2 regions of the Paenibacillus sp. J22R232 genome follow, and region 2 is predicted to be linked to the other one. Evidence: a T-box and tRNA genes for the amino acid it is inferred to sense, from the RefSeq annotation. Region 2 holds a T-box; the other holds one or more tRNA genes.

Region 1 (16,099 bases), on a different contig from region 2:
CGCACTTGATCCGCAAAGCTATCAATATTACGTAATAGAAGTAAATCCGCGGGTTAGCCGCTCGTCAGCGCTTGCTTCCAAAGCAACGGGCTATCCGATTGCCAAGATGGCAGCGAAAATCGCTATCGGCTACACGCTTGATGAGCTAGTCAATCCGGTTACAGGCCAAACGTACGCATGCTTCGAGCCTACGCTTGACTACATCGTTTCGAAAATTCCGCGCTGGCCTTTCGACAAATTCGTCAATGCAAACCGCAAGCTGGGTACGCAGATGAAAGCGACAGGCGAGGTTATGGCAATCGGCCGTACGTTCGAGGAATCTATTCATAAAGCAGTCCGTTCCCTGGAGATCGGCGCGCACCGCATTCATTTGAAGGAAACATCGTCGCTAGAGGATGCCGTACTTCGCTCGCGCTTGGAAAAACCCGATGACGAGCGCATGTTCCTCGTGGCGGAAGCATTCCGCCGCGGCTACAAGCTGCAAGATATCCAAAACATTACAAATATCGATTGGTGGTTCCTTGATAAAATCGAGCAAATCGTCGCATTCGAGGATCGTATGCGCGGCGAAGCGACTTTGACAGAGCAAACGCTATACGAAGCGAAGCGCAAAGGCTTCTCTGACCGCTCCATCGCCGAGATTCGCAAAGAAGGCTTTCCGAACGGCAGCCACACGCATGAAGACGATATCCGTGCTTTGCGCGTGCAGCTCAACCTTAAGCCAGTATACAAAATGGTTGACACTTGCGCGGCTGAGTTTGAAGCTTCGACGCCTTACTACTACTCCACATATGAAGTAGAAAACGAAGTTACGGTTACGGATAAGCAGAAAGTGCTTGTACTTGGTTCAGGCCCGATTCGGATCGGCCAAGGCATCGAGTTCGACTATTCGACCGTACATGCGGTTTGGGCGATTCAGAATGCAGGTTATGAAGCAGTTATCATTAACAATAACCCGGAAACGGTATCGACAGACTTCAGCACCTCGGACAGACTTTATTTCGAGCCATTGTTCTTCGAGGATGTCATGAATGTTATCGAGCAAGAAAATCCGATCGGCGTAATCGTGCAATTCGGCGGGCAAACAGCGATTAATCTTGCGGCGCCACTATCCAAAGCTGGCGTGCGCATTCTAGGCTCAAGCCTGGAGAGCATCGATGCAGCTGAGGACCGTAAGAAATTCGAAGCTTTGCTTCGCAGCCTGAACATTGCACAGCCAGACGGCAAAACGGTCATTTCGGTGGATGAGGCAGTCGCTACGGCGCAATCGCTCGGATACCCTGTACTCGTTCGTCCATCGTACGTACTTGGCGGCCGCGCAATGGAGATTGTATACTCCGACGAAGAACTTCTTAGCTACATGGAAGTTGCGGTTAAAATCAATCCGGAGCATCCGGTGCTGATTGACCGCTACATGCTCGGCAAAGAAGCAGAGGTAGATGCAATCTGCGACGGCGAAACGGTTATTATTCCAGGCATCATGGAGCATGTTGAACGCGCAGGGGTTCACTCTGGCGACTCCATTGCGGTATACCCTCCGCAATCGCTATCGGAAGATATCAAGCAGCAGATCGTCGATATTACGATCAGTATCACGAAAGCACTGAATGTAATCGGGCTTGTTAATATCCAATTCGTCATCCATCAAGACAAAGTATATGTAATCGAAGTAAATCCGCGTTCATCGCGTACGGTTCCATTCTTAAGCAAAGTGACGAACATTCCAATGGCTAACTTGGCTACCAAGGCTATCCTGGGAACGAAGCTTGCGGATCTCGGTTACGTAGAAGGCTTGTGGCCAGAGGACGAGTATGTATCTGTTAAAGTACCGGTCTTCTCCTTCGCCAAGCTTCGCCGCGTAGATCCTACGCTCACGCCTGAAATGAAGTCGACCGGCGAGGTAATGGGGCGCGATGTACAATATGCGAAAGCCCTTTACAAAGGTCTTATCGGTGCGGGCATGAAGATTCCGACTTCCGGCGCCATCATTGCTACGGTTGCGGATAAAGACAAAGAAGAAGCGACAGAATTGCTGCGCGGATTCTTCAATCTTGGCTACAAAATCATCGCTACGGGCGGTACCGCCAAAACGTTGGAAGACGCGGGACTGATCGTAACGACTGTCAATAAATTGAGTGAAGGCTCACCGAACATCCTGGATCTCGTACGCGAAGGCCAAGCGCAGTTTGTCGTCAACACATTGACAAAAGGCAAAGCTCCTGAACGTGACGGCTTCCGAATTCGCCGTGAGGCAGTTGAGAATGGCGTAGTGTGTATGACATCGCTCGATACGGTTCGTGCCTTGCTTATCATGCTCGAGACGTTGAATTTCTCATCGCGCTCCATGCCGGTGCTGCTTCAAAAAAAATAAGCTCTCACCAGCTTAAAAGTACGGCCAGCGTTTATTGCTTGGCTTAGCATCTAAGGGGCGGCAAGCCCTTTAGGCGCTTAGCTGGAAGCAAACGTATGGCCGTTTATTATGCAAATAAGCATAGAAATGGGGAGATCATGAATGAAGTTAACGAAAGAACAGGCAGCAGGTCGGATTATGGTAGCGCTGGATTATCCAGATGCCGAAGCTGCTGAACGGCTGATATCAGAGCTTCAAGGTATTCCTTGTTACTTGAAAGTAGGCATGCAGTTGTTTTATGCGGCAGGTCCTTCGTTTGTAAGCAGCTTGAAGGAACGTGGCTACTACGTGTTTCTCGATGTGAAAATGCATGATATTCCGAATACGGTAAAAGGCGGCGCAAACAGCATTACAAAGCTAGGCGTAGATATGTTCAATGTCCATGCTGCAGGCGGCAGCGCTATGATGGAAGCTGCGCTCGAAGGCGTGGACATGGCACTGTCAAACAGCGGCTTGAATAGGCCTGCCGTAATCGCTGTCACACAGCTGACCAGCACAAACCAAGCCACGCTCAATGAACAGATCGGCATTAGCGGATCAGTCGAGGCAGCAGTCATTCGGTATGCGGAGCTTACCAAAAAAGCGGGACTAGCTGGCGTAGTTGCATCACCGTCGGAGGTTGAGGCCATTAAAGCGGCATGCGGGTCAACTTTCAAAACCGTAACGCCCGGTATACGCCCGGCAGGCTCAGCGGTTAATGATCAATCCCGAATTATGACGCCTAGCGAAGCGTTGCGGCAAGGAACAGATTATATGGTAATCGGACGTCCGATAACCGCTGCAGCGAATCCTAGAATAGCATTAGAATCAATCATTGAGGAGCTGATTTCCTATGAGTAAATTAACGTTAACGGAATTGCCCGACCAAATTGCCAAAAGCCTGCTTGAAATCGAGGCAGTGGCGCTGCAGCCAAATGATCCATTCACGTGGACCTCGGGCATTAAATCTCCAATCTATTGCGATAATCGGCTTACGATGACTTATCCTGCCATTCGCGATCTCATTGCGGAAGGGTTCGCGACGATTATCCGCGAGCAATATCCCGATGTCGACGTGATTGCAGGCACATCGACAGCAGGCATACCGCATGCTGCTTGGGTTGCGCAAAAGCTAAATCTGCCAATGGCCTACATCCGTGATAAAGCAAAGGGCCATGGCAAGCAGAATCAGATCGAAGGCAAGGTACTGCCAGGTCAAAAGGTGGTCGTGATCGAGGATTTGATTTCTACCGGAGGCAGTTCTATTAAAGCAGCTCTGGCTGTTAGGGAAGCCGGGGCAGAAGTGCTAGCAGTGCTCGCAATTTTCACTTACGAATTCGAAAGCGCAAAACAAGCTTTCGAAGCGGAGCAAGTGCCGCTCGCTACGCTGTCTAATTACAGTGCGCTAATTGATTCCGCTGTCCAACTTGGAAAGGTTGCTGCCAGTGATGTAGCAACGCTTCAAGCTTGGAGACAAGACCCGCAATCCTTCGGTAAATAGCAGCTTTGCTGCAACTATCAAAAGGCATGTTCTCTTGTTTAGGAGAACATGCCTTTTTTTGCTGCTCTTTCGACAAAAAAATGAAAACATTTTAATAAATGACTATAAGCGAGGGCGCTTACCTCCGATAAATACTATAGAGATGATGAACGAAGGAGCGGGAAGAGTAATGAAATTGTCTTTACGATTTAGATTGGCAATGCTTTCAATCGTACCACTAGCGTTTTATGCGTATACGGGTCTATTTATGCTTGGCGAGCAGCGTTCCTTATTGGAACAAATGACTGAGGAAATATATGAGACCTCAAGCAAAGTCGATACTTTGATTCTGAATGCGGATCGGGATATGTACCAAGCCTACCAAGCTTATTTGAAAATAGAATCGGGCACGCTTGATCAGGCAAGCGCCGATGCGGCACGCGAGGAGCTCGCACTGAACATCAAGCAGGTGGATGATCGCGTAACTGAAGCGCAAGCCATATTATTCGATAAAGGCCTGCAAGCGTTGGCAGAAGGGGAGTCGAAGCGCAGCATCGATCAGATACTGATTGAATTCCGTGCGAATTATAATTACTGGACGGAGGCAGCAATAAAGGCTGCGGCAGACGGGGTCAACAAATTCCAAAACAGCCAGATCGATAACAGCTTTCAAAAAAGCCGTTCCGGCATTGATGAAATCGGTCAAAGCATAGCTGCACATACCGATCTGACTCTTTCCGACATTACAAAGGATCTGGACAAATCGCAGCTAACGCTGTTTATTTCGATTTTATTAGTGACAGTCATTATTGGAATCACTGGATTTATTACAATCCGCCATATTATGAAAACGATCAAAAGCGTTGTTTTCAAAACCCAGCGGGTAGCTGAAGGCGATTTAACTGCCATTCCTGACGCAAAGTACAGCAAGGATGAGCTTGGCAGTATTTCACGTTCAGTCGATCATATGATTGAGGCGATGAGCCAGCTGATCAAAGGGATCGCCGATAATGCAGCTGAAGTGACCAGATCGACAAACGAGCTGACGACTACCTCGAAAGAATCGGCTGCCGCTGCCGAGCATGTTGCCCACAATATTAATGAAGTCGCAAACGGCTCAGAGGTACAGGCAAGAGGGGCAGAGGAAACTTCCCGTGCCATAGAGGAAATGACAATCGGCATCCAGCGCATTGCCGAGAATACCGCTTCGATTGCCGACAAATCAACCTCAACCTCAGAGCAAGCAAGCCAAGGACATGATGCGCTGTTACGGTTAATTACGCAGATGGACGAAGTGTCAACGGTCATCAACAAGCTTTCCGCAACCATTGGTACGCTGGAGCATCGCTCCAAAGAAATAGGTGCGATAGCCGACAACATTACGACCTTTGCTAATCAAACGAATATATTGTCGCTCAATGCTTCTATCGAAGCAGCACGCGCAGGCGAGCATGGTCGGGGCTTTGCAGTAGTTGCAGGTGAAATTCGGAAGCTGGCGGCAGGCTCGCTTGCTTCTGCGGAAGGTATCCATCAGCTGGTGGATGAGACGAGGACAGAAATTACAGGCGCTTCCGCTTTTATGGCCCAAACGGTTGAGGAAGTAGAGCGGGGAAGCGAACGCGTGCGCGACGTTCGCCAGAATCTTGATATCATCGTTGCTTCTATTACGCAGATGAGCGAGCAGATCCATGAGAACTCCGCCATTACGCAGCAGATGTCAGCGAGCTCGGAGCAAGTAAGCGCGTCGATGGAGCAAACGGCTTCAACTGCCGCAGCGAACCTGGAGAAGACGGAGAGCGTTGCAGCCGCAACGGAAGAACAGCTCGCTTTGATGGATAATATATCGTCATCTGCCAGCCATTTGAACGAAATTGTGCTGGAACTGGATCAGGCGATCTCCCATTTTAAAGTGAAGTAGATAGGTCATGGAAAGCTGTCGACGGTAGTTGCGAAAGCATCTGCTGGAGGCAGCTTTTTTCAAATAAAAAAAGTTTTGAAAGTTGTTGGGATTTGACGTAACTTTTTGAGCATGTCCTTCGTCTATCATGTAAGATTAGAATTATGAAAGCTGGTTAAGGAGGGATCGGAAGAGCTAATGGCCATTCCGCAGGAAGAAGATCAGAGCACGGAAGCGCAGCTGGAGCCCACTGAGGAAAAGCGCAATTTACTGACGGTGAATGACGTAGAGCGCACATTTCAAGTTGGCGGTTCTGCGCTGCATGTACTAAAGGGCATCCGAATGGAGCTCAAGGAGAGCCAATTGATTATGCTAAGGGGCAGATCCGGATCAGGCAAGACGACGCTGCTCAATTGCTTAGGAGGACTCGATACGCCAAGCAAGGGCGAAATCTTGTTTAACGGTTCGCCTTTCCATAGTATGAGTGATAATCAGCGTACATTAGTCAGGCGTAAGCACATGGGCTTTATATTCCAAGCTTTTGCGCTTATGCCGCTTTTGTCCGCTCGGGAGAACGTAGAGCTTTCCCTTCGCATGGCTGGCATTCCTCGAGCGGAATGGAAAGACAGGGTCGTCCAGTGCTTGGAGCTAGTTGGCCTTGAACGACGGATGAACCATAGACCGTTCGAGCTCTCCGGCGGGGAGCAGCAGCGCGTTGCCATTGCCAAAGCCATTGCCCATAAGCCGATGCTGCTTTTGGCAGATGAGCCAACCGCAGAGCTGGATTCAGGCATGTCGGCTCAGATTATGGCGGTATTCCAAGATATTATTCGCACCGAACAAGTTTCTATTTGCATGACTACACATGATCCTACGATTTTGGAGGTTGCCGACCATGTCTATGAAATGGTGGACGGGAAATTTATTTAAGCGTTCGTTTGTTGTTGCAATGAGCGTTTCCCTAATTTTTGCAAGCGGGTGCTCGCTGCTCCCGGCAGAAGGTGAAGAAGAGGTATTGCCAGAAATTGCACCGCCTCAAATCTCGAAAAAGCCAGAATACGAAGTGACAACCGCTACTTTGGAGACGAAGGTGCAGGTTATCGGCAAGCTGATTTCACTGGAAGAAGAGACGTTGTTCTTCACGTTGGACGGCAAGCATTTGAAAGAGCTGAACGTGAAAGCCAATCAACAGATTAAAGCGGGCCAAACCATTGGGCAGCTTGACGTTGATGATTTGGTGAAGACGCTTCGCATGGAAAAGCTCGCATTCAAGAAAGAAGAAATCGCGATGAAGGAAACGCTTCGCATGCGTGACGAAATGGATCCGATCGAGTTTGAAGAGAAGTCCATTGCTTTTGAAGAACGCAAGCAGAAGCTCGTAGACATGGAAGAAGAGATCGGCAAGGCGACGTTAGTTGCGCCTTTTAGCGGGACGATTGTGACGTTGAACGTACAGAAAGGCGATTTGATCAAAGCCTATGCGCCGATCGCTATCGTAGCGGACACAAGCAAAATTACGGCAGCTGCTAAGCTTACCAAAACCGAGCTTGAGAAAATAGCTGTTGGGCTCGAGGTTGTTGCCAATATTAGTAATGTCGGTACGTTTAAAGGGAAAGTCAAGCAGCTTCCGATTAAAGCAGACGATCCGAACGCTGGCGGGGGCACAGGCGGAACGCCTGGCGAAACGAAGCCGGAGAGACCAGAGGACTTCATGATCGTTGAACTCAAGGACTTGCCGAAAAACTTAAACCGCGGAACGCCATTGTCGATCAACATCATTACGAAGCGCACTGAAAATGCCATTGTCATTCCTCCTTCTACGCTTCGTTCGATTGGATCCCGTACTTACGTGCAGGTTATTGATGCCGAAGGCAAACGCGAGGTAGACGTCGAGGTTGGTCAGCAAACCTCTACGCAGATTGAGATTCTGCAGGGATTGAAGCCAGGTCAGAAAGTTGTAGGTCGATAGCCAATGGGAATTCCGCTGTTTCGTTTTTTGTTCCGCAAAATGTGGAACACGCGCTGGCTAACCTTGAGCACGCTAGCAGGACTGACACTGGCGGTTGCTTTTGCAACGAGCATACCCATGTACGCAGATGGCGCTCTCAAAAGAGTTGTAGCGGAGTCGCTGCAGCAGAAAAGCACCGGATTGCCGGCGGGCTCCTTGCTGATGAGGTATCAATCTCCTGCCGGAGGCAAAACGGACATCGCGTCGTTATCGGAGCTTCAACGGTATATTACGGACGGAGTGCCTAAGGAAATTGGTTTTCCTTACAATACGTATGTCAATAGTTTTTCGATTCGCGGCTCGGAGGTTGTACCTGAGGATCCGACTAAAGTGGATGCGGGGCGCAACCGTCAGCTTACGATGATGACGATGTCAGGACTGGATAAAAACACGGAGCTTACTCAAGGCAGATGGTTCGTAAATGCCGAGGGTGACGGCGAGCTAATCGAAGCCGTTATGTTCGAGGAAGCGATGTATCGCAATGATATACATATCGGCGATGTGTTTGAATACCCGATATATGGCGGGCTTGATCTTACTTTACGGGTCAAAATCGTCGGAGCAGTCAAACCGCTTTCGGATACGAGTTCTTACTGGTATCAAGGCATGGAAAGCTTGTTAAGCTCGCTTCAAATTAGCGGGGCTGCATTCGATAAAATGCTGCTCGCTAAAAAAGGCATACCGCTTCATAATGCAAGCTGGTATTATGCCTTTGATTTATCGGAGATTCAGACGAGTCAACTTACGCCGCTTGGGAAGACGCTTGAGCGATTGAATATCGAATTGTATCAACGCCTAAAGGATACAAGGGTCGAAATATCTTTTGCGTCCACCCTTTCCGAGTTCAAACAGCAAAGCTTGCAGCTGCAGACGCTTCTCTTTACGCTTGCTGCACCTATGCTGGCAATGGTCTTTTTCTTTATTGCAATGAATGCGCGCCAGTCGCTTGATAAGCAGCGCAGCGACATCGCCGTGCTTCGTAGCCGAGGCGCAGGCACTCGGCAAATCATATGGATTTATTTGCTCGAAGGACTGCTGCTTGGAGGCATAGCGCTGGCGAGCGGCCCCTTTATCGGCTGGTTTATGGCGAAGAGCATCGGATCGGCCAATGGCTTCTTATCCTTCGTTAACCGGAAGTCGATTCCCGTTGGATTCTCTACGGAAGCGATCATTGCGGGCGGGGCAGCCGTGCTGCTGGCGCTGCTGGCGACGATTATTCCTGCCGTTATCTACGCAAGGTCGTCCATCGTCAGCTATAAGCAGGATCTGGCTCGATCAGACCGCAAGCCAAGCTGGCAGCGCTGGTATTTGGACGTATTGCTAATCGGCGCGGCTGGCTACGGCTGGTATATGTTTAACGAGCGTCAAATGCTTACGTTCAAGACGGGCATGACTACGGATCAATTAAATGTGCAGCCGTTTCTATTTTTCGTACCGGCGCTGTCTATTTTTGCGCTTGGCTTATTTTTCCTGCGTCTTTTCCCGTGGCTGCTCAAATGCTTCACTTGGCTCGGGCGCAAATTTTTGCCGGTACCGCTCTATTTGACGCTTATGCAGCTGTCAAGGTCATCCAAAGGCTATTATCCTTTGATGATTCTGCTTGTTCTAACGCTTGGACTTGGTGTGTACAATGCATCGGCGGCACGAACGATCGATCTGAACTCGACGGAGCGCACGCTGTATAAGTACGGCGCGGACGTAACGATTCAAACCGTTTGGGAAGGGTCTGCTGAACTTACCACTACACCCGGGAATGGCGGTTCCGGCGGAGGCGGGGGCGGCTCGGGCAGTGGCGGCGGCTCTGGCGGCGGAAGCGGCGGCGGTTCCGGAGGAGGCTCCGGTGGCGGCTCTGGCGGTGGCGGCGGAGGTCAAAGCGTACCGACCAAGATTATGTATACGGAGCCGCCATTTGAGCTGTTCCGTTCTCTGGAAGGCGTCGAAGCAGCAGCCCGTGTCCTACAGGCGAAAGGGAGCGTCGTTATATCCGGCAAGTCAATCGGTCAAGGCACGGTCATGGGAATCGACAACGTCGATTTTTCCAAGGTAGGCTGGTTCCGCAATGATTTGTACCCGGTACATCCCTTTAACTATTTGAATAACTTAGGCTTGTATGAGCAAGCAGCATTAATTCCTTCCAAAGTAGCCGAGAAATATCAGCTGAAGCTTGGCGATCCCGTTTCGGTCGGTTTTGCAGAAGGAAAAGTGGATTTCGTCGTAGTGGGCATTTTACCGTACTGGCCTAGCCAGTACCCGGATAAATCGCCGTTTATTATTACGAATTTGGATTATGTGTATGACCAGCTTCCGCTTATACCATACGAAGTGTGGCTTAAAATGAAGCCGGATGCCAAAGTAGCGCCAATCGTTACCGAGCTCCAGAAAGCGGGAATCGAGCTTGCTTCGGTTAAAGATGTTAGAAGCGAGCTGATTGCGCAATCGAAGCTTCCTACGCGCGGAGGCGTGTTTGGGATATTGAGCTTAGGTTTTCTAGTATCCGTGGTGATCACGCTGGCTGGATACGTACTGTTTTGGTTCTTTAATCTATCGGGCCGCGTCGTCCAATTCGGTGTTTTGCGCGCGATGGGTTTATCAAGGAAGCAGCTTACCGGCATGCTTCTTCTGGAGCAGCTGTTTACTGCGGGGCTTGCTATCGGACTCGGCGTTCTGATCGGGAAGACGGTCAGCCTGCTCTTCCTGCCGTTTCTTCAGACAGCTGAGAACGTTGCAGAGACCGTGCCTCCGTTCCGAGTAATTTTCGATTCGAATGACACGAACCAATTGTTTATCGTAGTCGGTGTGATGATGTTTATCGGTGCGATGCTGCTCTTCCTTCATATTAGAAGGCTTAAAGTGCATCAAGCGGTCAAGATGGGAGAGGAACGATGACAACGGCGATGATCGATTGCGAAGGCTTAGTGAAGATCTACAAAACCGACGACCTGGAAGTCGTCGCGCTTCAAGGCCTCAACTTGAAAGTAAACGAAGGCGAGCTAATGGCAATCATCGGGAACAGCGGCAGCGGAAAATCAACGCTTCTGAATACGCTGGGCGGTCTTGACCGCCCCTCTGCCGGCCAGGTGCACGTAGGTCCATGGGATCTCCTTAAGATTACGGAAGAAGATCTGGTCAAGTACAAGCGAGAGACAGTAGGCTTTATATGGCAAAATAACGCCCGCAACCTGCTGCCCTATCTCTCCGCGCTTGAGAATGTAGAAATGCCGATGATGCTGTCGGGCAAGGTTGACCGTGTCTACGCGAAGCAGCTGCTCGAATGGGTGGGGCTCAAGGAGCGTATGCATAACAAGCTTCATCAGCTTTCCGGAGGGGAGCAGCAACGGGTTGCCATTGCGATCTCGCTCTCGAACCGTCCCAAGCTGTTGTTAGCCGATGAGCCTACGGGATCCGTAGATACGGCTACATCCGATTTGATCATGGATATCTTCCGCAGGCTTAATCGCGAGATAGGCATTACTATCGTCATTGTTACGCATGATCTGACGCTTGCGGGAAAAGTCGACCGCGTGGTAGCGATCCGTGACGGCTTAACGAGCACGGAGTTTATTAAACGGAATCCGAACATCAATCCTGATGGGGGTGAGGCAGATCTACCTGCCGTTGCAACTGGGCTGCAGGCTGTCCATGAAGCGTATGTCGTGGTAGACCGCGTCGGGCGGTTACAGGTTCCGAAGGAATATTTAACAGCTTTGAATATTAAGGACAAAGCGACAATGGAGTTTGACGGCGAGCGGATTGTTATTACTCCGCCGAAATCACTAGGGGGTTAATTCGAATGAACAAGAAACGTTTTACAGGAATGGGTATTCGCAAAATAACATTGGTTAGCTTAACGCTTGCTTTGCTAATCGGATTGCTTGCAGCATGCAGCAGCGGCTCAGAGGAATCAACAGAGAAGCGCGTGCTTCGGATTGGCGTCTTGTACGGCGGTTCGGACAACGAGCCTTATTTCCGCCAGCAGTACACCGATATGTATGAAATGTCTCATCCTAACATCGAATTCGAGATCGTAGGCGCGATTAATTACGATGATCAGCGTTTTGAGCAGTCAGACCCTGCAAAGCCGACGACACAGCCTGATCCGTACGAGAAAATGAAGGAAATGCTTAACGGCTCGAACCCGGTCGATGTTGTTGTACTAGATTACAACATGCTTCGCCGCATGACGCAGGACAATTTGCTTCAACCGCTCGATCCGTTAGTCGCTCAGGATAAGTTCGACCTTACCGACTATGTTCCAACCGTTATCGAAGGCATCAAATCCGCGGGCGACGGAAATCTGTACGCGTTGACCCCTACATTCAGCTCTTCTGCTCTGTACTACAACAAAAAGCTGTTTGCAGATGCCGGCGTAACGCCTCCGACTGACAAAATGCAGTGGGCAGACGTGCTTAACCTTGCGCGCCAAGTGGCTAAAGGCGAAGGCGAAGACCGCAACTTCGGTTTCTCATTCAACCGCTGGCCGTCTGACGGCTTTAACGACACCCAAGTTTACAGCCAAGCGCTGCAATTAAAAATGTGGGATGACAAGGGCGAGAAAATGCTCGTGAACAGCGAGCAATGGGAAAGCGTGTGGAATACGGTGTCTTCCCTTTATCAAGAAGAAATTATTCCTACTCAAGAATTCATTAATAAATTAAATGAAAAAGCAGTCGCTGACGGTGGAAACGGAAACGATCCGTTCTATGGCGATTTGTTTATCAAAGGTAGAGTAGCCATGACGATCGGTGAATACGGCTATATCAATGAACTGAAGAAAGCATCAGACAATGCTGCCAAAATCAAGGATTTCGAGCCAGTTGATTGGGATGTCGTTACCGTGCCGGTTCACCCGAACGATCCAGAGGTAGGCGGCAGCATCATGTTGAGCCAATTGATGGGGATTAACAACAAAGCGCAAAATGATAAAGATGCCTGGGAGTTCATTAAATTCTCCAACAGCAAGGAATGGGCGAAGCTGAAGTCGAGAAGCCTTTATGAAATGGTTGCACGCAAAGAATTTTTGACGCCAATCGGCGGCATGCAATACAATATGGACGCTTTTACGTCACTTAAGCCGCTTCCTCCGACAAGCACGGATTCCGAGAAAATTTTCCGTGAAAAACCAGGTATTTGGGAAGCTCAATCTCCTGGCTACGAGCTGTTCCAAGAAGTGATTAAAAAGACGAAAACAGCCAAAGAAGCACTTGCCGAGTGGGAAACTCGCGGAAATGCTGTACTTGAGAAGCTGAAAACGAATCCTAACGGAGGAATGGAAGGCGGAGGCGGTGGAGTCGGAATTATGCCAGTGCCTAGATAATGAAGGATTGCAGATAAAGGACCATTTGAAAAGCCCGAGAGCGGTTTCTAACCGCTTTCGGGCTTTTTTTACGTCTAAGGGTTATCCTCGCAGCAGAAATGATTGATACGCGGTCCAGGAGCCGTTGTCGGTCTGATAGAGTAGGTGGACGCGGTCGATCGCAGTGGTTAGGTCAATCTCCTGCATGCGGAGGTTTCCGTACAAATCATGGAGCTCATCGGCGGATAGCTCTTGTCCAATCGTGAGATGCGGCGTGAATACGTACGTAGGAGCCTCGACAGCGAGCGGGCCGGTGCATAGCTGCTCGTGAAGCCGCTGCATGGAGACCGTGTCTTGCAGCGCCAGATATAGCACATGATTGACTGGGTAGAAGGTTGATACCCGGTTCAGGTGAACCGAAAATGACGGCAGCGTGGACGTGATTTGCTCCAAATGGCCAACAGCCAGCTGCAGCTGTTCATTTGTCCATTCTTCCGCTTCTCTCACCGTTAAATGCGCAGGGATTGCCGAATAATGCGGGTCATGCCTTCTTCGCAAGCTGTTTGCGTAATCCTGTACATGCTTTTCCGGAAACACAACGATACCGTATAACATGGATCTCAGCTCCTTTGCAATGATCTTATTTGAGTATACCCGATTTGCATAAGAATTAAGAAACAGACTAGGCGTTTTCGCCGTTCAATGAAGCGGTCTGACCTGCCGATGATTGTGATGAGGAATAACGCTTTGATTTATTGTATTATTCCAATTTTGGGGTATTCTAATGGCTACAACCTTTATTGAAGCGGCTAGCATACCGCTAGACATCTTAATCGCAGTGGAGGGATTCGCATGAGGTGGGTGTATTGGGTTCGCCTATACGAGACAAAATTTCAAGCGGGGTGCTTGGTCAGAAGAATGGAAAACGACTGGTGGGTTTACGGGTATGAAAGCCCGCGTGAAGTCGAGGTATTTCGCTCCCGGAAAGGCCGATTTGGCGTTAGATTTATACCGTAAAAAAAGCTCGAAAATAAATTAGAATATTTTGCTTGACTTAAAACATACAACTATAGTATATTATTTTATGTCGCCATTTCAAGAAGCTTTGCTCAAATGGATATACGTCGCGGGGTGGAGCAGCCCGGTAGCTCGTCGGGCTCATAACCCGAAGGCCGCAGGTTCAAATCCTGCCCCCGCAACCAACCTTTCGATGAATACGTTGAAATATACGTTTTTCGAGGGCCCTTAGCTCAGTTGGTTAGAGCGGTCGGCTCATAACCGATTGGTCGGGGGTTCGAGTCCCTCAGGGCCCACCATAGCAAACCTTCACAACATGCCGGGGTGGCGGAACTGGCAGACGCACAGGACTTAAAATCCTGCGGTGGGTGACCACCGTACGGGTTCGATTCCCGTCCTCGGCATACCAGAAAACCTTGATGAGTCAATGGTTTTCACGAAGTACATAATGTACGAAATGCCTAAGGTTCTGAGTACTTATAGGAGTCATTGTATAAGTACTCAGAACCCAAAGCGAAGATAAAACTCTTTTTCAACACTTGCCATAAACAAGTGATGAGAGGGAGTTTTTTTCATGGAAAGAATTAACAAAATCAAAAGCATAATGACTGTAAAGTGGACGGATGCATTAGAGATATTTTTTTGAAGAAAGCACATCGGATAAGTGAGAAAACCTATTAGGACTACAGTCAGCAGGGTAGACTCTTTTTCAAACGGTGTCCTGATTTATTTGAAAGTAGTGATAACTTGAAGCATAATGTATTTCAGTGTTATTCAGAGTTTTGAGTGGTAATAGTTCAGCGAATATGATTGTGAGATATTCAATGACGAGTAAAGATGATAGGCAGAATGCAGTTTATGTAATATTTAAAGATTAGCCACCTACGAAGGTGGTTTTTTGGATTGTACGCATACACGTGAAAATTCGGAAGTGGATTCAAAACGATATGTTAACATGAAGATTCTTATATTATAGTACAATAGAGCAATATGGATACGCTAATGTAAATGACCTTATTTAATTGAGGGGTAGTTGGATGAAAGTAAAGCAGTATTCCATTTGGATAGAAGCAGAAGAATGGGCAGTTGGTGAATGGGATATACACGACGATAATACTGATGTGATAGTTACGTTTGAAGAAGGACAGAGATGGGTTGCATCATTTTATACATATCAAAACATATTAAGACTTGCAGAAAAGAACAAAAGAACAGGTGAGAATCTTCATGGGAAGTATTTGTGGGGAAGTGACATGCTACTCGTGGATGAATGTAGTCGTAATCGTATAGAAGAAGTAATTGACCATTTAATACTCCAAGATGATTTTGATGTGATCTTTAAAAAGTGTGATGAGACCAATTAGTACGAAAAAAAATACAATCTTATCCGGATAGAGTGGATTTTAATGAAGATATTTAAAAACCAAGTATGGGTGTTTAAAACAGGTTACAGTTCTTTTTTATATTGCCGTTTCATTTTAATTGATTTGATAAATCGATTTCCATTTAATCAGGATGCAGCAATCAAACATATAAATTCTTTCTGGGGACATCTAGAGGAAATATATGAAGGGGACATGTTATACCACGAATTACCAGAATATTGGTCATCGAGTATTTACTGGGGAGAAACGCTTTGGTGGAAAAAAGGTGATGAAAGAACAAAATATAATCTGTCCGAACTAAAACCACATAGATTTGATAATGTGACTATATATGAATTATGGGAACCCCTAATTAAGTATTCAACCGATTATATTGATGATTTTGTATTTGCTGATAATAATCAAATACTTGGATTAATAGAAAATGGTTTGATGGTTGGCAAATATCATAGAAAGTGGGAAGTAACTGCTTCCAATTATAGAGAAGCATTGCAAGCATTTCATAGTTATAAAGGGTGGGAAGAATACAGAGAGATGAAATGATAAAAGATAAGATTTAAGGAGGAGTCTAAATGTCAACATATTATTATTTTCATTGTTTGAAATGTAAAGTCAAAGGTGGTTTTTATT
Region 2 (16,099 bases):
GGTCATATTATGTGCCGGCAGTCATGATGAATTCGCGATAGAGGATGGTTTATGCGCAGGACTTGTGCTGGATAGACTGCATGCTCATTGCCCGGTATCCGTAGAAATGGATGATTTCGGCGCTGCGATGCTAGCCGTATACCGAAATCAATCTGATTCCGTAAAGGAAACGATTCTAAATGGCATGACAGGCAAAAAGCTGCTGAAGCTTGGCATGAAAAAAGATATCGAAGCATGCTCGGCCATCGATATCTTTCAGGACGTGCCAAGGCTGAACGGCGATCAATTAACGAGAAACGGATGAACAATGAAAAAAGGCATGCCCCCTTAACGGAGCATGCCTTTTTTATTGGATTGAATAGATATTAGCGTCGATCCTGCGGACCGCCTACGAATGCTTGCTCAGCCGTATCAAGACCGTATGCCGTATGAAGCGCGCGAACGACTTCGGTTAGCGGCTCGGCGGAAATAACGCATGAGCACTTGATTTCGGATGTGCTTACCATCTTAATGCTTACGCCTAACGATGATATCGTTGCGAACATTTTGGCAGCAACGCCTGGATTGCTGACCATGCCCGCTCCTACGATCGAAACCTTAACCAAATCAGATTCCGAAGTCGTTTCACGGAAAGGAACCGTACTGCGAATCCCTTCTATGACCGAGATGGCTTTATCCTTGTCATCCCCGGAGACGGTGAACGAGAAATCGGCTTTGCCGTCCTGAACGCCGCTTTGAACAATGATATCAACATCGATAGCATTGCTCGCTAATGCGCCAAATACATTGGCAAGCACGCCAGGCACGTCTTCAACACCCATAATGCTAATTCTTGCTACATTTTTGTCAAACGCAATGCCGCGAACGACCACGCCTTGCTCCATGACCGCTTCCTCCTTCACACTTGTTCCTTCGTTTTGGGTAAAGCTGGAACGCACAACAAGCTTCACGTTATTATGCTTCGCATATTCGACTGCGCGGGGATGCAGCACAGCTGCTCCCAAATTGGCCAGTTCGAGCATCTCGTCATATGAAATCTCATTAAGCTTGCGCGCATTTTTGACAACGCGTGGATCGGTCGAGTAAATCCCGTCAACATCGGTATAGATCTCGCAGACATCCGCTTTCATCGCAGCTGCCATGGCAACCGCGGTTGTGTCAGATCCTCCCCGTCCAAGCGTAGTAATTTCTCCATCTTCCGTCATCCCTTGAAAACCGGCAATAATCGCGACATTCCCTTGCTCAAGTGCCTTGAACACGCGATCCGGATGGATGCTCGTCATCTTTGCCTTGCCATGCACGGCTTCTGTACGAATGCCTGCTTGCCATCCTGTAAAGGATACCGCTTTAGCACCCAGCTGATGGACAGTCATCGAAAGCAATGCGATTGATATTTGTTCGCCGACTGACAACAGCATATCCATCTCCCGCGCCGGCGGGTTTGAATGAAGCTGCTTCGACTGATCGATTAAATCGTCAGTCGTATCTCCCATGGCAGAAACGACGACAACGATATCGTTGCCCTCCTGCTGCCTTTCAATTATACGTTTTGCTACACGCTGCATCCGCTCCGGCGTTCCTACGGAGCTGCCGCCAAACTTCATCACGATCAACGACAAAGCTGATTCACTCCCAACCCTGACATATACATACAAGTCAATATTATAACACAATGATCCGTGCAATGGGTATATCCACCTACAAAAAAACCGTCCGAATGCAATCGGACGGTTTCAAGTGCAACGAACTAAGCGCGTGAGATGTATTTGCCCTCGCGAGTATCGATAAGCAGAACGTCACCTTCGTTAATGAAAAGCGGAACTTGAACATTAAGGCCAGTTTCGACCTTAGCAGTCTTCGTAGCGCCTTGTGCCGTATTTCCTTTTACGCCCGGCTCTGTTTCAATAACTTTCAGATCAACGCTGTTTTGCATTTGAATGCCTAGAATTTCGCCTTGGTAGCTGGAAATGTTTACGTTCATGTTCTCTTTCAGGAAGTTAAGCTCCCACTCGAGCTGCTTCTTGTCCAGGTTGAACTGGTCAAACGTTTCATTATCCATGAATGTGTACTCCGAACCCGAGTTGTACAAGTATTGAACTTCGCGGTTTTCGATGATCGCGCGGCCAATGCTCTCGCCTGCACGGAAGGTTTTCTCAACAACGTTACCGTTGCGAAGGTTTTTCAGCTTGGAACGCACGAATGCCGCGCCTTTGCCTGGCTTAACGTGCTGAAAGTCCAGAACGGTAAAAATATCGGTGTCTACTTGCACGGTCAAGCCTGTTTTAAAATCGTTTACTGAAATCATTGCTGATTCCCTCCTGAATGAATGGTCCTTACCCCAGAGTGATCAAATCCTTCGGGGATGAGGTTAATATTTTAATACCGGTTTCCGTAATAACGATGTCATCCTCAATGCGTACGCCGCCGAAGCCTGGTACGTATATGCCGGGTTCAACCGTAACCGTCATGCCGGGGGTTAAAATCGTTTCGCTAAGCTTGGACAGTCTCGGCGCTTCATGAATTTCCATGCCGAGTCCATGCCCTGTCCCATGTCCGAACAGATCGCCGTAACCGTATTTGGTTATGATATCGCGTGTTAGCGCGTCTGCTTCACGACCTGTCATGCCAGGCTTGATATGCTCAAGAGCATGCAATTGCGCCTCAAGAACGATATTGTAAATCTCCAGATGCTTCTCGGTTGGCGTGCCAACTACCACCGTACGGGTCAAATCGGAGCAATAACCGTTATAATAAGCGCCAAAATCAAGCTTCACAAATTCATTATTGCCGATAATGCGCTCACTGGCTACCCCATGCGGCAATGCTGAACGCTCGCCGGAAGCGACGATGGTATCGAATGAGGATGAAGTGGCGCCATGGCTGCGCATGTACACTTCCATCTCCAGTGCGATATCCGTCTCCCTGACTCCAGGTCTAATGAGCTTCAATATATGGCTGAAGGTGCTATCCGCTAAGTCAGCAGCCTCCTGCATTATCTGCAGCTCAGCTTCATCCTTAATGTAGCGAAGCTGTTCAACTAAACCGGAAGCAGGCTCCAGCACGATGCCGCCAAGCGTTTTCGTCCAAGCCGTGAATTCGCTGTATACGACGTGATCCTGCTCGAAAGCGAGCTTCGAAAGTTTCTCCTCGAGCAGAATGTCTCTTACCTCAGCTAGCGGATTCGCTCCATGCTCAACGATCTGAAAACCGACTGCTTGCTGCGGCGCTTGCGTACGATAGCGGAAATCCGTTAGCAGGTAGCTCTTATCAAGCGTAACGAGCACCATACCGGACGAACCTGTGAACCCGCTAATATAACGACGGTTATATTCGCTTCCAATAAGAATCGCTTCGAAGCGATGCTCTTCCATCAGTTTACGAAGTCGTTTTACTCGCTCGTTTGGCATAACCGTTTCACCCTTTCTTAGCTTCTTGCCTTTTGTCCAAGTGGCTGACAAGCGCTGTCAACCCGAGCTCATAGCTCTGTGAGCCGAAGCCCGCTATTTGGCCGACCGCAATCGCAGCCACCACGGATACGTGGCGGAATGATTCCCGTTTGTGAATGTTTGACATATGTACCTCGATGATGGGAATTCCAATAGAGCTAAGAGCATCGCGCAAAGCATAGCTGTAATGCGTCCAAGCACCGGGATTAATAACAATGCCGTCTGCCTTGCCGAAAGCACTATGTATGCGATCAATCATCTCGCCCTCATGATTCGTTTGGAAGAACGCGACGGAGACGCCAAGCATCTCGGCTTTATTCTTCAAGAGCGATTCAATGTCTGCTAACGTTTCCGATCCGTATACTTCCGGTTCGCGTATGCCGAGCATGTTCAAGTTCGGCCCGTTCAAAATAACGATTTCGTGCATGAATGCACCTCCCAAGCAACCGAATTCATCATAGGTTCAAAGATCATTAGCCATTTTACCACAAATGTCCGCTGCTTGAGAAGCAGAACTCGTTACTGGGCTTTAATTGGCTCGCGCGATGCCTCGTCAGTGAACTCGAAGGCAATGGAATAACCGATAAACAGGCCCCAAAGCAGAAACACGCATAGCTCCGTATAAAGCGTATTCCAGCCTTCTTTCCGGATGCCGTCCGTGATTTGGAGCAGCGGCCCTACAGCAACGAATAATACCGCCCACCATACTGCGCCATACACAACGCCGGGCCATGGTCCGCGCAGCTTGCCCAATGCCGCTTTGTACAGCAATGCGGCTGCGATCGAGAACAGTACGAAAAATCCGATCCCCACAACCTCGCCCCACGCTGTCTTTAAAAACGATTCTTTAAAAAACGGATCTGCCGCAAAGCCGGGAAGCACTTTCGTGAATTTCATCTCATAAAACATCCAGCGTATGATTCCCCATATCAGCCCTGCGAAAAAACCAATCTGAACCGGATAGAGCCATGGATTCGTATGATGCTGCTGCTTGTCGTAACCGTTTCTCCTATTGTTACCCGCCATCATGAAAGCCCCCAATCCTATTTATTGCCTTACTCGGATTAGTATGTGAAATATTGCAGATCCGTAACCACGGTCCGTTGGCCTTTTATGGCTCACCTTACATTTTGCCGACGTTGGCATTTGGCTATTAGATCAAGTACAATAGACTTACAAAGTTAAAGGTACATTCGTCGCAAAAGCGCAGACGATATTCTACTCAAGGATGGTGACAAGCTCTTGCCGCAAGACTCCCGAAGCATTTATGGCGGACAAGCGGTTATTGAAGGCGTGATGTTTGCAGGCAAACACGTTAACGTAACGGCTGTTCGGCGCAAGAATGATGAAATCGTATTTTATGAAGTGCCCCGTACCACTAAGAGCTGGATTCAAGCTCTGAAGAAAATTCCGCTCGTTAGAGGCGTGGTCGGCATACTGGAATCAAGCGCCAAAGGCTCTCAGCATTTGAACTTCTCCATGGAGGCCTATGCAGAGGATGAAGCCGGCGAAGAAAAACAGCAACAAGTTCAAGAGCAAGCGCCAATCGTTAAAGAAGAGAAGAAACAAGGCTGGAGCCTCAGCATGATCGTAGGCGTTGCCGTCGCCGGCGTGCTTTCCTTCATCTTCGGCAAGCTCATTTTTACCGCCGCTCCGGCTGCGCTTGAAGAATTGCTTTTCTCAGGGGTATTTGAGAACAAAGTTGGTCATAACCTGTTAGAGGGTCTTATCAAAATCATCTTACTGCTCGCTTATTTGTATTTCATATCGATGACACCGTTAATCAAGCGTCTGTTTCAATATCACGGTGCTGAGCATAAAGTAATCAGCGCATACGAAGCCGGCGAAGAGCTATCCATTCGCAACGTGCAAAAGTACAGCAGGCTGCACTATCGCTGCGGCTCAAGCTTTATCGTATTTACGGTAATCGTTGGCGTCGTCGTCTATTCCCTTCCGATCTTCACTTGGGATACGATCTGGGAACGCGTTTATATCCGCATCCTGCTGCTGCCGTTAGTGCTCGGCTTATCCTACGAGGTACTTCGCTGGACGAACGCACTGCGTGAAATCCCTGTACTTCGCTACTTAGGATATCCTGGGCTTTGGCTTCAACTGCTTACAACGAAAGAACCTCGCGATGAGCAGGTTGCCGTTTCCATCGCATCTTTCAATCGGATGCTCGAGCTCGACAAGCAAATGAAATAAAGGAAGCTAAGAACTAGAAAGGCGGTATTGAGCATGAGCAGATCATCCGGGAAATGGAATGTATGGTCGATCACGTTACTCGCTCTGCTAGTCATTGGACTCGCTAACAGCATGGTTACAAATCTAATGAGTTTTATTATCCCGATCGTGATACTAGGCGGCATTTTCTTGCTTTATAAATATCCGCCTTCATTCTTGCGAACTGGCGGATCCCAGCGAAGCCGAACCCATGTCACGCCTAGCAGGGCAACCGCAGCTAAAACCAAACCAAAGAAGCCGCGTTCCAAAACGATGCCGTTCCGCGTTATCGAAGGCGGCAAAGATGATGATAATTTACCCAAGTATCATTGAAATAACATGACACAAAAAGGTCTGGAGCATCTTAGCTCCAGACCTTTTCTGTATCATTATGTATTACTCGCTGTCCATCTCCGCACGAACGGCACGAAGCTCGTCCATTCTTTGTGAATCCCTTCGGAAATATTCAACTAAAGTTTCAATACATGTAATGGAATCCCAGCTCAGATGATGCTCAATGCCTTCAACATCCTGATAAATATTCTCATCCTGTACGCCAATCGTGGTAAGGAAGGATTCCAGCAGCTGATGGCGATCAACGAGCCGCTTGCCCATTTTCTTCCCCTTGTTGGTCAATACAAGACCGCGATACTTCTCGTAAATCAGATAGTTATCCTTGTCCAGCTTCTGGATCATTTTGGTTACAGAGGACGGATGAACCTCTAGTCCTTCCGCAATATCCGAGACACGCGCGTACCCCTTTTCATCAATGAGCTTATAAATTCTTTCCAAGTAGTCTTCCATGCTCGGTGTCGGCACTGAAGAACCCCCTAACCATACTTCTTCACCTTACTTCGTAGGCGTTACTCTTAGTATCATACACTGTCCGCTGCTTGCACTGCAACCCGTACTCCTGATCAAAACTCCCGCAAATCATAATTCACGCTGAAACTTACCAGATTCAGCAGCGAACTTCCGTCACACAATAAGATGACTCATTATTGAATCAACCTATGGAGGAATGACGATGAGCACAACTGTGATTGAACGCCCCAGAACGAACCGCTCCACCCTTTCCTTCGTTCCCGAGCTTGTATATTTTGAACCATCCGCGTTGGATTATCCGAAGGGGCAGCGCATATTTGAATGGGTGAAGAAAGAAGGCATTCCTTATAGAATGACTACTTCCCATAATCGCATTACGAATTTGCCTGGTGATACCGAGCTCGAACAATACAAAATAGCTAAAAGAACGCTTGTCGTCGGTATTCGCAAAACGTTAAAATTCGATACCTCGAAGCCATCAGCTGAATATGCCATTCCGATTGCTACCGGCTGCATGGCTCACTGCCATTATTGCTACTTGCAGACAACCTTAGGCGCCAAGCCATATATAAGGGTCTACGTCAATATGGACGATATTTTGAATGCCGCACAAGGTTATATCGATGAACGAAAGCCGGAAATAACCCGCTTTGAAGCCGCATGTACTTCCGATCCCATCGGTCTTGAGCCGATCACAGGCAGCCTTAGGGAGCTCGTTGACTTCATGGGCACGCAAGAGCATGGACGCCTTCGGTTCGTAACTAAATTCCATCATGTCGACTCGCTTCTTGACGCCAATCATAACGGGCATACAAGGATTCGTTTCAGCGTGAATGCCAAATATGTCATTAAAAACTTCGAACCAGCTACCTCAAGCTTCGAACAGCGCATTGAGGCCGCCGCAAAGGTAGCTAGAGCCGGCTATCCGATGGGCTTCATCATTGCTCCGATCATTTGGCATGAAGGCTGGGAAGAAGGCTACGGCGAGCTAATAGCTGCTCTTGCTGCACAGCTTCCCTCCGATGTTACCAAGGATTTGACCTTTGAGCTGATTCAGCATCGATTCACAAAAACGGCTAAGGCGGTGATCGAGAAGCGCTACCCACGAACGAAGCTCGAAATGGATATCGAAAAACGCAAATACAAATGGGGCCGATGGGGACAAGGAAAATACGTATACCCTGATGAACAAGCAAATGCGCTCCGCATGTACTTATCGGAGCGCATTTTCGAGCATTTCCCTGAGGCGAAAATTGAGTACTTCACTTAATGAAGCGATGAATTCGAATGCCGATTAAAATGCCAGCCATTCCGGCGTAATCATGTTAAGCCAAATGGTAATTTTGGTCATTTGATCCGTGAACAGCAACAGTCCCATTAAAATCATGACAGCCCCGCCGATTTTCATAACTATAGCGGAGTATTTCAATATCCATCTCGCCGTGCCTAAGAAAAAAGCAAGAACGAAAAAAGGGATAGCAAAGCCTAGCGCATAGGCAGTCGTTAGTTGAAACCATGTACCTGGCTCTGTTGCAGCAAGCCCTAGGATCGCAGTCAATGCCGGTCCCATGCATGGCGTCCAGCCCGCGGAAAACCCGATTCCAAAAATAAATGAGCTGACATAATTGGCTTTCTTAGGAATGAGATTCATCCTTCTTTCCTTTAACAGCAGCTGAGGCTGGAAGAGGCCGATCAGGAACAAACCCATCAGTATGATCAGAATTGCGGATAATTGCCGGATAAGCTGTCTATATTCGCTGAAGAATTCAGCAAAGACATTCGTACCGTAGCCTAACGCATAATAAACGGTACAAAAACCTAAAATAAAAAACAACGTATGCGACATCGTTCGCATGCGTTTTTGCTTCGCGTTTGAATTCTCCTTTAAATCCGCGACCGAAATACCCGTTATGTAGGAAAGATACGAGGGGTAAAGCGGCAAGCAGCAAGGTGAAATAAACGACGCAAAGCCGGCACCGAAGGCCAGCCATATGTTAATGTCCGACAACCCCTTTTCCCCCTATCGACATTTAACTGCCTGCGCGTACTCCGCGCCGAAATACGAGCAATAAAAGCAATACTGCGATCAGCAGCAAAACGATCGTTCCGCCTGGCGCCAGGTTCCATATTCCTGCGATCAGCAAGCCCGCTACAACCGCCAGCTCGCCAATGATGACTACGGTAATAACGCTTTGACGAAAGCTTTTTGCAATAATCAGGCTGCAAGCAGCAGGAATCGTAAGCAATGCCGATACGAGAAGCGCGCCAACGATTTTGATCGAAACGCTAATAACAAGCGCAGTAAGCACGCTAATCATAACATTATAGAATTTCACGGGCAAGCCGCTGACCGCAGCCGCATCCTCATCGAAGGTAATCAAAAAAAGCTCCTTCACCTGAAACCAAATCGCAATGAGTACGACGACCGTAACGCCGCCAATCACATATAGGTCTGTGCTGTTCAAGGTATAGATGCTGCCGAATAGATAGCTGTTCACATTGTTGTTGAAGCCCTTCCCCATCGTGAACAGCAATGAGGCCAGCGCAACTCCGCCGCTCATAATGATTGCGATGGACAGCTCCGCATAAGATTTATATGCTTTGCGAAGCTTTTCTATGGCAAAGGAAGCGGCAATCGCGAATATTAATCCGACCGCGATCGGGTATACCCCGATTAAAAACCCTAGCGCTACGCCAGCTATCGAGACGTGGGACAACGTATCCCCAATCATGGACAGCCTGCGAAGCACAAGAAATAAGCCCATCAGCGGAGCAGTTACCCCAATGAGCAACCCGCCAATAAGGGCCCTTTGAAAAAACTCGCTAGTTACGATCTCCAATCAAAACAACCTCTTTCCTGCTCTCCATTTGCTCTCTAAGGCCTTTTAAGCTATGCGCCAGGTCATTCTCGACGCAATCCTGCGTTTCATGCGAATGCTTAATATGAAATTTAAGCTTTCCGTTCGACGCGGCCGGTTCCTGCCCGAGATAAGAACGAATCATATCCAGATCATGCGATACCATCAAAAACGTAATGTTATGATGCTGGTGCATATGCTTGATCATATGAAAGAAGCTTTCCTGCGTCTCGGTATCGATGCCTACCGTTGGCTCATCCAATATGAGCAGCGAAGGATTGTTGATGAGCGCCCTCGCCAAAAATACGCGCTGCTGCTGGCCGCCGGACAGCTGACCGATACGCTTGTCCTGCAAATCATCGATGCCCATCGCATGCAAGGCATCTTCGCATTTCTTGTAATCCTCTTTGTTCATTCGCTTGAACAGCTTGCTCCGGCCGAACAGGCCTGATAGCACAACCTCGCGAACCGTCGCCGGAAACAACGGATTTAATGAATTTTTCTGAGGCACGTAGCCAATGCGCTCCCACTGCTTGAAGCGGTCAACCTTTTCTCCGAATAAACGAATGGTTCCGCTCGTAGGCTTCAGCAAGCCGACAATCATCCGCAGCAATGTGGTTTTGCCGGCGCCGTTCGTTCCAATCAATCCGATAAAGTCGCGTTCCTTCACCGCGAAGCTGAGATCCGAAATAACAGACTGCTGCTGGAACGAAAAGGAAACGCCTTCCAATGAAATAACCTCTTGGTGGCAATTAGCGCCTGTATTTGTCATTCGATTTGCTTGCGCCATTATTTCTCTCCTCACAGCAATACGGAGCTGAATCAGCTCCGTAGGATTGCCTTTTGTTCTATTGTAATGCTTGCACAAGATTTTGCAAGTTTCGTTCCATAAGCGTTAAGTAGTTTTCCCCGCTCTTTTCTTGGTCGTTCGTCAAGCCTTCAAGCGGATTGAGCACCATCGTCTCCACGTCAGCCTCGCTAGCCAGCGTCTGTGCTAACTGATCGGATACGAGCTCTTCAAAAAAGATATATTTGACGCCGTTTGCTTTTACGAACTTCGCAATTTCCAGCAAATCCTGCGCGCGCGGCTCCGCATCGGGGCTTAAACCCATAATGGAAACCTGCTTGAGCCCATAATCCCGTGCCAAATATCCGAATGCCTGATGCGAGGTTACGATATTTTTATTAGCCGTTTGCGCAAGCTTGGCGGTATAATCGCCATCAATCGCTTCAAGCTTAGCAATGAGCGCTTTATAATTTGCTTCATAGTCGGCTTGGTTGGCGCTATCGACTTCTATTAGGCTGTTCTTTACATTCTCGGCTAGCTTTAGCGCCGATTTCGGGCTTACCCACGTATGCGGATCCAATCCTCCGTGATCATGCGCTTCCTCATCTGCATGCTCTTCCTCATGTTCATGCTCGTGCTCATCCTCATGTTCCGCTTCCGAGCCGTCCAGCAAAGTGATGCCTGTGCTGATTTCCTTGGTCACGACTGTGCTGTCTTTAGACAATCCCTTTAGAAAACCGTCAACCCATCCTTCAAGGCCGGCTCCGTGATATAGAAAAAGCTGAGCATCGGACGCTGTGTCCAAATCGCGGCTTTTCGGCGTCCAATCATGCGGCTCGACACCGGCTGCTACTAGATTAACGGCAGCAACATGGCTTCCGCCTATTTCCGATGCAAGAAAATATAGGGGATAAAAGCTTGTTACTACGCTTATCGGCTTTGCCGCTTCATCCGTACCCGAGTTTCCATTCGAGGTATTCGCAGCATTGGTAGCACCCGCAGCAGGCGAAGTATCTTCCGTATTATTACCGCAGGCTGCCGCGAACAGCAGCATGGCTGTCAAAAGGAAGCCCAGCGCCGCCTTGCGAACCTTTTTTGATGAATGATTCATTTTAGTATCTCTCCATTTCCGTTCTTCTTCGTAATCGTTATTATTACGTTTTGTATTATACGACGCCTTTTAGGAGACTGTCAACCCCGTCTGACGGAATAACGAGATAGGCTGAAGATTGATGCGTTTCGGTATGGTTATTTATTTTTGCCAATTCATGCAGCTAAAAGTCTATGAACAACATCCCACTATTAGAAATAAAAAAAGGCGCCCTGGCTGTCTCTCGACAGCCAGAACACCGCTTCTTGCTTACGGCAAATCGCATGCTTTTATTTCACTACCGCACCATTTGGCATCTCATCCGGCACCGTTGACAGCGTCAGCTGATCGCCATATGAAGCAGCAAGAATCATGCCCTGTGACCATTCCCCGCGCAGCTTAACCGGCTTCAGGTTCGTCACGCATATGACCTTGCGTCCCACCATCTGCTCCGGCGTATAAAATTTGGCAATGCCAGAAACAACCTGTCTCTGCTCATAGCCAAGGTCAAGCTGCAGCTTCAGAAGCTTATCTGCTTTATGGACGGGCTCTGCCGCAATAACCTGCGCTACGCGGAGCTCTACCTTAGCAAAGTCATCGATTGCAATTTCTTCCTTGCTGCCCGTTGGCACTGCTTTCGCCTCATTCGAGGAGTCTGCTGCAGCTGCTGCTTCGCTCTCCTGCCCGGCTGCTTGCGCCTGCTCTGCTCCGCCGCCCATTTCAGCTGCTATAAAGGCCGCTTCTTCCAGCGTATCAAGCCGCGGGAACAATGGCGAGCCTTTGCTCACTTTCGTACCGCCAGGCAATGCTCCGAACTGCTTCGTGCTCTCCCAAGCCGTAAGCTCACCAGGCTCAAGCCCAAGCTGCTTCCACATTTCCCTAGGGGAATGGGTCAAGAACGGCTGAAGCAGAATCGATACAATGCGAAGCGATTCCGCGAGATGATGCATGACGGACGCCAGCTCGCCTTTTTTGGCTTCATCCTTTGCAAGCGCCCAAGGCTGCGTTTCGTCGATATATTTGTTTGTCCGGCTAACAAGCTGCCAAAGCGAAGCTAACGCTACCGAGAATTCCATATTCTCAAGCGCAGCTTCTACCAGGCCGACTGTTTCCGTGGACAATTTCTGCAGCGATTCATCAAAATCCGTTACCGTGCCTGCGAAAGCAGGGATTTCGCCATCGAAGTATTTGTCAATCATCGCGATTGTTCGGTTCAACAAGTTGCCCAAATCGTTAGCCAAGTCGAAATTGATCCGCTCAACGAAATTTTCCGGCGTAAATGTCCCATCAGCGCCAAACGGCACTTCACGTAGGAGATAGTAACGAAGCGCATCCAGCCCGTACCGGTCGATCAGCATGACCGGATCTACGACATTGCCCTTTGACTTGGACATTTTGCCATCCTTCATCAGCAGCCAGCCATGCGCAAAAACCTTCTTCGGAAGCGGAAGATCCAGCGCCATCAGCATGATCGGCCAATAAATCGTATGGAAACGTACGATTTCCTTCCCAACCAGATGAACGTCGGCTGGCCAGAAGTCGCGGAATTTCTGATCCTTTCCTTCGTCTCCATAGCCTAGAGCCGTAATATAGTTGGACAACGCATCAATCCACACGTAGATGACGTGCTTCGCATCGCCCGGAACCTTTACGCCCCAATCAAACGTCGTCCGCGAAACGGCCAAATCCTCAAGACCTGGTTTAATGAAATTGTTGATCATTTCGTTCTTGCGTGATTCCGGCTGTATGAAGCCAGGATTATCTTCATAATATTGCAGGAGACGGTCGGCATAGTTGCTCATGCGGAAGAAATAGCTCTCCTCTTTCACGAGCTCGACAGGACGGCCGCAGTCCGGACAATTTCCGTTCTCAAGCTGGCGCTCCAAGAAAAAGGATTCGCATGGCGTACAGTACCAGCCTTCGTATGTCCCCTTGTAAATATCATCCTGCGCGAGCAGCTGCGCGAAGATTTTCTCGACAATCACCTTATGGCGGTCCTCTGTCGTACGGATGAAATCATCATTGGAAATTTCGAGCTTTGCCCAAAGTTCCTTGATCCCCACGACAATATCGTCAACAAACTGCTGCGGAGTCTGGTCCTTTTCCTTCGCTTTTCGCTCGATCTTCTGGCCGTGCTCATCCGTTCCCGTCAAATACCACACGTCAAAGCCGCGCAAGCGCTTGTAGCGTGCCATGGCATCGCCGGCTACCGTAGTGTAGGCATGCCCGATATGAAGCTTGTCGCTCGGATAATAGATCGGCGTCGTAATATAAAACGTATTTTTCTTCGTCATCAGACTGCCTCCTCATTTCAATATAACGATAAAAAAACGCAAAAAACTCCCGTCCATATGGGACGAGAGTTGTAACTCACGCGGTACCACCCAAATTTCAATCCAGAATTAGCCGTTATTCCGACCATTCCAGAAAGCTTCGTGTGCCGCCTCGCAGGCGGCTATCGCCGTTAACGCCAGCTTCGCGTCGCCCCCTTACCCAGCACATGCGCTGCGGCTTGAGAACGAATCCTCCCGGACCATTTTCTAATAGCGTTCCTTGCCGGCTTCCAGCATCGTTCCCGGCTCTCTGTTAAGGTCGTACTATTATACTTATCCGTTCCTCGGATATATAGAGAAATATTGCTAACATTGTAACCCTTTATAACTCAAAATATACCGAAACAGATCCCCTTCTGTCAAGGTGCATCTATCTTGGTGCCCGGCACTGGCGGTACCGGATCATAACCCCCGGCATGAAAGGGATGGCAGCGCGCGATTCTCTTCACGGCAAGCCACGATCCTCTCGCGGCACCATGCTTCTCAATCGCCTCTAGCGCATACATGGAGCATGTAGGGTAGAAGCGGCATGACGGTGGCGTAAGCGGCGAGATTACCTTGCGGTAGAAGTGGATCGGAGCCTGCGTTACTCTACGCATTACTCGTTTATCCGGCATTACACTCCGCTTGCTGCGGACTCTTCCTGCACGCATGCTTTGCAGTAGCCGAATACTTCGAATTTATGCTTCACGACTTGAAAGTCATCCGGTACGTTCGTTTGTTCCATAGGGCAGAACGTAATCGGATACGTTTTGCCGCATTGCAGGCATATCATATGGTGATGATGGTCGTTCTCTCTGCAATGAAGCTTAAACTTGCCGCCATCCTCGAATATAACCTGTTCCAGCACGCCCAGCTCTTCCATCACGCGAAGATTGCGGTACACGGTATCAAAACTGAGGCCTGTATACGATTTGCCCATATACTCGTAAACTTCTTTAGGAGCCAAGTAACCTTGGGTCTCCGAAAATAGCTTAGCCAACGTTTTTCGTTGGTCCGTGATTCTCAATCCTTGACTAGACATGCGTCGTATAATGTCTTCCATTGTATGCATATGTCGAACCTCCGGACTAAAAATGGTATACCTCCATAATGACGAAAAAAAAAGCTCTCGTCAATGAGAGCCTTTACTTATCCATTCAATCTCATATTAATCATAAAGCTCGCAGACATGGCCACGAACAATACGATGCTTAGAATGCCTACCAGCATTCGCCTCATGTTGAGCTTTCTAATGCGCAGGGCGTCATTCGACTGCCGCTTCGCCTCCGTGTAGGAGCGATGCATAAACATGTAGGTTACAACGGAAACAACGAAAAATAAATTAACGACAAACCATATCAATGTCCAGGTCAAGCTTTTACCTCCGGTCGCGATAACCTATAGGCCGACTATAGATACCATTTGTTTAGTATGAACATAAAGACGACGAAGCTAACGATAGCTCCAGCAAAGCTGAACCAGCCTGTCCGAAATTTTTGCTGGAACATGCGAAGAATTCCGAAGCTTAGCAATCCGAAAATAAGCATTAAAAAAACGATTCCGAGTATGAATAACGAAGCAGAAACACTGCTTACATCGACTAGTGACACCGAGCACACTCCCTTTTTGCTAATATGTACATGTTCATTAGACATTATAAGGGATAGAGATGCCATTAGCCAACCGTAAACCCTGTCGATTTCGTGACAAATAGAGCACACATCTAACGATGCATGCCCCGATTGGCGCACCATCTCCGTTACCAGCGAACAATCGCTTCATGATAGCTGCGGTTTGTCGGCCGTTTCTGCAGCTTTACCTTCAGCACTGCGTCCTGCAGCTGCGTCTTGCACAATCGAGGCTTCACAAGCTTAGGCAGCTTAATCGTCTCGACTTTGCCCCCTGGCAATCCCTCTAGCCGCAATCGGTCCTCACGCACGAACAATCGCAGCTGCTCTTTATCAAAGCCGTCAGGCAAATTTATTTTGACATGAACAAAATGCCGCGTCTCGGAAAAGGTTGCTGATCCTCCGCCGATCATGGCCCCTGCCGCTTCAGGCAGCGCTTTAGTCATCATTTTGCGCACATATTGCTCCACCCAATCCGGCTCTCGAAGCAGCTCGAACCCTTTCGGCAGCTGCTGCCTCTCCATCCACCGTTCCATATCATCCCATTTGGATGCCACAAGCAAACACCCGCCTTCCAGCACTTCTGCCAGTATATGCTTCCTTTGTTGCCTTGGATACATGCAAGAAGGGAACCTCTGGGCGAATGCCGCATAAGATGTAACACGAATCATACAAAATCAACTATCCCACGAAAAAGGAGGATGCTCATGCCAGCAGTAGTCGGTTTTGTCAAAATTGTAAGCATAGGGTCCGGCTCCATCGTTCAATTCGGCGATTCCTTGGAAGTGTCTCCTACAAGCAGCTCCAAGACCTATGCCGGATCAGGGTCGTTCCTTACCGGCAGCCTAACAAACTCCAACAACGCTGTGAGCGCAACGAATTCGATCGATCCTGATGTTCAAGACAATACGAGCAATGAAGTGAATG

Evidence for each region. A T-box is a leader RNA that pairs with one kind of tRNA and senses whether it is charged. The one in region 2 lies ahead of metG (methionine--tRNA ligase), so its partner is inferred to be a tRNA-Met.
Region 1: it has a tRNA-Met gene. The T-box ahead of metG (methionine--tRNA ligase) is inferred to sense a tRNA for this amino acid. The anticodon was not compared.

Annotation. Positions count from the first base shown of each region.
Region 1 is NZ_JBWDNK010000001.1:276,910-293,008, forward strand. It holds gene carB (carbamoyl-phosphate synthase large subunit) at 1-2,371, shown strand, start outside; gene pyrF (orotidine-5'-phosphate decarboxylase) at 2,513-3,250, shown strand; gene pyrE (orotate phosphoribosyltransferase) at 3,243-3,890, shown strand; gene AC0YN3_RS01245 (methyl-accepting chemotaxis protein) at 4,060-5,787, shown strand; gene AC0YN3_RS01250 (ABC transporter ATP-binding protein) at 5,965-6,696, shown strand; gene AC0YN3_RS01255 (efflux RND transporter periplasmic adaptor subunit) at 6,662-7,735, shown strand; gene AC0YN3_RS01260 (ABC transporter permease) at 7,739-10,660, shown strand; gene AC0YN3_RS01265 (ABC transporter ATP-binding protein) at 10,669-11,559, shown strand; gene AC0YN3_RS01270 (ABC transporter substrate-binding protein) at 11,565-13,088, shown strand; gene AC0YN3_RS01275 (2'-5' RNA ligase family protein) at 13,170-13,682, opposite strand; gene AC0YN3_RS01280 (hypothetical protein) at 13,920-14,084, shown strand; tRNA gene AC0YN3_RS01285 (tRNA-Met) at 14,193-14,269, shown strand; tRNA gene AC0YN3_RS01290 (tRNA-Ile) at 14,307-14,383, shown strand; tRNA gene AC0YN3_RS01295 (tRNA-Leu) at 14,403-14,488, shown strand; gene AC0YN3_RS01300 (hypothetical protein) at 15,122-15,448, shown strand; gene AC0YN3_RS01305 (hypothetical protein) at 15,491-16,012, shown strand; gene AC0YN3_RS01310 (hypothetical protein) at 16,042-16,099, shown strand, end outside.
Region 2 is NZ_JBWDNK010000005.1:280,917-297,015, forward strand. It holds gene AC0YN3_RS17870 (2-phosphosulfolactate phosphatase) at 1-304, shown strand, start outside; gene AC0YN3_RS17875 (aspartate kinase) at 366-1,619, opposite strand; gene efp (elongation factor P) at 1,748-2,305, opposite strand; gene AC0YN3_RS17885 (M24 family metallopeptidase) at 2,334-3,407, opposite strand; gene aroQ (type II 3-dehydroquinate dehydratase) at 3,415-3,873, opposite strand; gene AC0YN3_RS17895 (YqhR family membrane protein) at 3,966-4,475, opposite strand; gene AC0YN3_RS17900 (DUF1385 domain-containing protein) at 4,689-5,651, shown strand; gene AC0YN3_RS17905 (hypothetical protein) at 5,685-6,002, shown strand; gene mntR (transcriptional regulator MntR) at 6,066-6,488, opposite strand; gene splB (spore photoproduct lyase) at 6,697-7,764, shown strand; gene AC0YN3_RS17920 (cytochrome c biogenesis CcdA family protein) at 7,789-8,502, opposite strand; gene AC0YN3_RS17925 (metal ABC transporter permease) at 8,525-9,334, opposite strand; gene AC0YN3_RS17930 (metal ABC transporter ATP-binding protein) at 9,318-10,142, opposite strand; gene AC0YN3_RS17935 (metal ABC transporter solute-binding protein, Zn/Mn family) at 10,201-11,250, opposite strand; gene metG (methionine--tRNA ligase) at 11,520-13,523, opposite strand; T-box leader at 13,579-13,856, opposite strand; gene yidD (membrane protein insertion efficiency factor YidD) at 13,922-14,161, opposite strand; gene AC0YN3_RS17950 (Fur family transcriptional regulator) at 14,179-14,616, opposite strand; gene AC0YN3_RS17955 (hypothetical protein) at 14,694-14,918, opposite strand; gene AC0YN3_RS17960 (hypothetical protein) at 14,954-15,154, opposite strand; gene AC0YN3_RS17965 (Hsp20/alpha crystallin family protein) at 15,304-15,792, opposite strand; gene AC0YN3_RS17970 (spore germination protein) at 15,880-16,099, shown strand, end outside.